2 regions of the Psychrobacillus sp. FSL H8-0487 genome follow, and region 2 is predicted to be linked to the other one. Evidence: a T-box and tRNA genes for the amino acid it is inferred to sense, from the RefSeq annotation. Region 2 holds a T-box; the other holds one or more tRNA genes.

Region 1 (2,343 bases), 2.9 Mb from region 2:
TTGTATTGAAATTCTAACCCATACCCGTAACCCGGGTAGGAGACAGTGTCAGGCGGGTAGTTTGACTGGGGCGGTCGCCTCCTAAAGTGTAACGGAGGCGCCCAAAGGTTCCCTCAGAATGGTTGGAAATCATTCGAAGAGTGTAAAGGCAGAAGGGAGCTTGACTGCGAGACCTACAAGTCGAGCAGGGTCGAAAGACGGGCTTAGTGATCCGGTGGTTCCGCATGGAAGGGCCATCGCTCAACGGATAAAAGCTACCCCGGGGATAACAGGCTTATCTCCCCCAAGAGTCCACATCGACGGGGAGGTTTGGCACCTCGATGTCGGCTCATCGCATCCTGGGGCTGTAGTCGGTCCCAAGGGTTGGGCTGTTCGCCCATTAAAGCGGTACGCGAGCTGGGTTCAGAACGTCGTGAGACAGTTCGGTCCCTATCCGTCGTGGGCGTAGGAAATTTGAGAGGAGCTGTCCTTAGTACGAGAGGACCGGGATGGACACACCGCTGGTGTACCAGTTGTTCTGCCAAGAGCATCGCTGGGTAGCTATGTGTGGACGGGATAAGTGCTGAAAGCATCTAAGCACGAAGCCCCCCTCAAGATGAGATTTCCCATTACGCAAGTAAGTAAGATCCCTCAAAGACGATGAGGTAGATAGGTTCGGGGTGGAAGCGTGGCGACACGTGCAGCTGACGAATACTAATCGATCGAGGACTTAACCAAATTTTGTTTAACGTAACAATGTCGTTTATCCAGTTTTGAAAGTACAAAAAAAAATATAAAAAAAGCTTGAATTATTTTCTAGTTTTGTTATACTAAGTATTGTCTTTCAAATTAATAAGGTCTAGTGATGATGGCGAAGAGGTCACACCCGTTCCCATACCGAACACGGAAGTTAAGCTCTTCAGCGCCGATGGTAGTTGGGGGTCTCCCCCTGTGAGAGTAGGACGTTGCTAGGCTGTATTATTCCGAAGTAGCTCAGTGGTAGAGCAATCGACTGTTAATCGATTGGTCGTAGGTTCGAGTCCTACCTTCGGAGCCATTTTAGGAGAGCTGTCCGAGTGGCCGAAGGAGCACGATTGGAAATCGTGTAGGCGGGTTAAACTGTCTCAAGGGTTCAAATCCCTTGCTCTCCGCCAGATTAGTTTTCTACATAAAAGTATGGCCCCTTGGTCAAGCGGTTAAGACACCGCCCTTTCACGGCGGTAACACGGGTTCGAATCCCGTAGGGGTCACCATTTATTAAATTGAACGAATGAAGTTGACGCAGAGATGCGAAGCTTATCGTAATTTTACCCAGGAGGATTAGCTCAGCTGGGAGAGCATCTGCCTTACAAGCAGAGGGTCGGCGGTTCGAGCCCGTCATCCTCCACCATTTCTTTTGAACAAATTAGCAATTATAGTATTGTCGCGGGGTGGAGCAGTGGTAGCTCGTCGGGCTCATAACCCGAAGGTCGCAGGTTCAAATCCTGTCCCCGCAACCAAATGGTCCCGTGGTGTAGCGGTTAACATGCCTGCCTGTCACGCAGGAGATCGCCGGTTCGATCCCGGTCGGGACCGCCATTTTTTAAAAGATTGGTGATAAGCAAGAAGGTCTAGGAAGCGATTGAGTGATGGAAGGAACGTACTAAAGTACGTGACTAACTGAACGAATGAAGCTGACAAAGAGATTCGCAGCTTAGCACAATCGAATTTGGCTCAGTAGCTCAGTCGGTAGAGCAAAGGACTGAAAATCCTTGTGTCGGCGGTTCGATTCCGTCCTGAGCCACCATATTTATACGCCGGAATAGCTCAACTGGTAGAGCAACTGACTTGTAATCAGTAGGTTGAGGGTTCAAGTCCTTTTTCCGGCACCATACACTGGTGGGGTAGCGAAGTGGCTAAACGCGGCGGACTGTAAATCCGCTCCTTCGGGTTCGGCGGTTCGAATCCGTCCCCCACCACCAGTTTTTAGGGGCATAGTTTAACGGTAGAATAGAGGTCTCCAAAACCTTTGATGTGGGTTCGATTCCTACTGCCCCTGCCAATTTTTTTTAGTTAGCTTTGAATAATGGCGGTTGTGGCGAAGTGGTTAACGCATCGGATTGTGATTCCGACATTCGGGGGTTCAATTCCCCTCAGTCGCCCCATATTCCTTAGTAGTTAGCTCTTTTTTTATTTGTGGCGGTTGTGGCGAAGTGGTTAACGCACCGGATTGTGATTCCGGCATTCGGGGGTTCAATTCCCCTCAGTCGCCCCATTGGGGTATAGCCAAGCGGTAAGGCAATGGATTTTGATTCCATCATGCCCTGGTTCGAATCCAGGTACCCCAGTTTGCGGAAGTAGTTCAGTGGTAGAACACCACCTTGC
Region 2 (2,343 bases):
TCTAGTTTAGAAACTATGACCCCATCATTATCTACTGCTATAGGTACAGACATCCTACTATCATTAAAAAATAAGTGATGTGTAAGTGGATACCCAGGGTTTTCAAATCCATACACTGCCTTTTCACCAAGCAAATGAATAATGAGCGGCATAATTTGTTCAGTACCTGAGCCTAGAATAATTTGTTCAGGTGTACTCTTTACTCCCCTAGATTGGAATAAGTAAGAAGAAATTTGCTGTCTTAATAAATAATCTCCTTGGGGATGACCTAACTGTAGTAACTCCCCATTTTCTTCATTAACAATGTCCTTCGCATATCTTCTCCAAGTCTTAAAAGGAAAAGAGTCTGTATCAATTTTACCTGTAGAAAGATCGACCGAAAAGGAAGGTGTATCAGTCGATTCCGGCACGATAGAAGCAATACCTTGTTCAATGATCGCTAATTCTTCTAAATTTTGAACAAAGTATCCACGTCGAGGTTCAGATACTATAAACCCTTCAGCAACTAACTGGCTATAGGCAAACTCAATCGTTGTCTGACTAACTGCTAAATATTCGGCAAGCTTTCTTTTAGAGGGAAGCTTAATACCTTCTTCAATTGTTCCGTTTATTATGGCTTTCTTTATGGATTGATATAATTGTTCATATAGTGGGGTTTTTGAATTATGTATTAACTGAAACATTAGGAAATCCATTATTTCTCCCATCTGACCACTTCTTTTGATTTATTTTAGATACTTATAGTATGGTCATATTTTATTATACTAAATTTAATAAAAATAATGGAGCACTTGCATAAACAATTGGAAATCCTTTCACAAACTCTCGTCATGTAGGAAGGCAATGTTATATTGTAGAGAAGATATAGGAAAGTCTTGCAAAAGAAGTTCACGTATAGTAAAGTATGAGTAATTTCATGAATCAAAAACGATGATAGGAAGCAGTAACAAGCTCGTTTTTTATAGAGAGTCAGCGGTTGGTGAAAGCTGATATAAACACTTGTGAATCCGTCCTTTGAGTTGTGCGGCTGAATGATTAGTAGGTCGTGCCGGTTGAAAAGCCGTTAGAGTACAAGTAAGTGGATTCTGTCTATGACAGGATTAATCAGGGTGGCAACGCGGGTATGCTCTCGTCCCTTTTTCATGGGATGGGGGCTTTTTTGTGTTTTCAAAATTTTAAGGAGGAATATTATATGTTGGATGTAAAATTTGTACGTGATAATTATGAAACAGTTAAAGCAAAACTTGCTAAGCGTGGGGAAGATATTTCAGAATTTGATCAATTCCAACCTTTAGATCAAAAGCGTCGTGAATTGATTGCGAAAACAGAAGTGTTAAAGGCTGAAAGAAACGAGTTTTCTCAAAAAATATCTCTGATGAAACGAAACAAAGAAAATGCGGATGAACTTATCGCACGTATGCGTGAAGTAGGCGATGCAATAAAATCATTAGACGATGAGCTTCGGGATGTAGAAGAAAAATTTGAATATATGATGATGCGAATCCCGAATATTCCGCATGATAGTGTACCGATTGGTGATTCTGAAGATGATAACGTAGAAATACTTAAATGGGGAGAAGTTCCTTCATTTGATTTTGAAACGAAAGCACATTGGGATATTGCGACAGATTTAAAATTAGTAGATTTTGAACGAGCGGCAAAAGTAACAGGAAGTCGTTTTGCATTTTATCGTGGACTAGGAGCAAGACTGGAACGTGGATTATTAAACTTCATGATGGACCTACATGCTGAAGAGCATGGCTATGAAGAAATGCTTCCTCCTTATTTAGCAAATCGTGCAAGTCTTACAGGCACTGGGCAACTTCCAAAGTTTGAAGAGGATGCTTTCCTAATTGGAGAAGAGGATTATTTCTTAATACCAACGGCAGAAGTACCTGTAACAAATTTTTATAGAGACGAAATATTAGATGGAGCGGAACTTCCACAAGCGTTCACTGCTTATAGTGCTTGTTTCCGTTCTGAAGCTGGATCAGCAGGTCGCGATACTCGTGGGTTAATACGTCAACATCAATTTAACAAAGTCGAGTTAGTTCGTTTTGTAAAGCCAGAGGATTCTTATGAGCAGTTAGAACTTTTAACTGGACATGCAGAAAAAGTATTACAATTGTTAGGTCTGCCATATCGTAAACTTCATATGTGTACAGCAGATCTAGGCTTTACAGCTGCAAAGAAATACGATTTAGAGGTTTGGTTACCAAGCTATGGTGAATACAAAGAAATTTCTTCATGTAGTAACTTTGAAGATTTCCAAGCTAGACGTGCAGGAATTCGTTTTCGTCGTGAAGCTGGAGGAAAACCTGAGTATGTGCATACTTTAAATGG

What was found. A T-box is a leader RNA that pairs with one kind of tRNA and senses whether it is charged. The one in region 2 lies ahead of serS (serine--tRNA ligase), so its partner is inferred to be a tRNA-Ser.
Region 1: it has a tRNA-Ser gene. The T-box ahead of serS (serine--tRNA ligase) is inferred to sense a tRNA for this amino acid. The anticodon was not compared.

Annotation. Positions count from the first base shown of each region.
Region 1 is NZ_JBBOZA010000001.1:2,962,913-2,965,255, reverse strand. It holds rRNA gene MHI47_RS15225 (23S ribosomal RNA) at 1-717, shown strand, start outside; rRNA gene rrf (5S ribosomal RNA) at 838-953, shown strand; tRNA gene MHI47_RS15215 (tRNA-Asn) at 962-1,036, shown strand; tRNA gene MHI47_RS15210 (tRNA-Ser) at 1,042-1,133, shown strand; tRNA gene MHI47_RS15205 (tRNA-Glu) at 1,158-1,232, shown strand; tRNA gene MHI47_RS15200 (tRNA-Val) at 1,294-1,369, shown strand; tRNA gene MHI47_RS15195 (tRNA-Met) at 1,404-1,478, shown strand; tRNA gene MHI47_RS15190 (tRNA-Asp) at 1,482-1,557, shown strand; tRNA gene MHI47_RS15185 (tRNA-Phe) at 1,690-1,765, shown strand; tRNA gene MHI47_RS15180 (tRNA-Thr) at 1,775-1,850, shown strand; tRNA gene MHI47_RS15175 (tRNA-Tyr) at 1,857-1,940, shown strand; tRNA gene MHI47_RS15170 (tRNA-Trp) at 1,947-2,020, shown strand; tRNA gene MHI47_RS15165 (tRNA-His) at 2,048-2,123, shown strand; tRNA gene MHI47_RS15160 (tRNA-His) at 2,158-2,233, shown strand; tRNA gene MHI47_RS15155 (tRNA-Gln) at 2,235-2,306, shown strand; tRNA gene MHI47_RS15150 (tRNA-Gly) at 2,310-2,343, shown strand, end outside.
Region 2 is NZ_JBBOZA010000001.1:19,406-21,748, forward strand. It holds gene pdxR (MocR-like pyridoxine biosynthesis transcription factor PdxR) at 1-695, opposite strand, end outside; T-box leader at 922-1,140, shown strand; gene serS (serine--tRNA ligase) at 1,193-2,343, shown strand, end outside.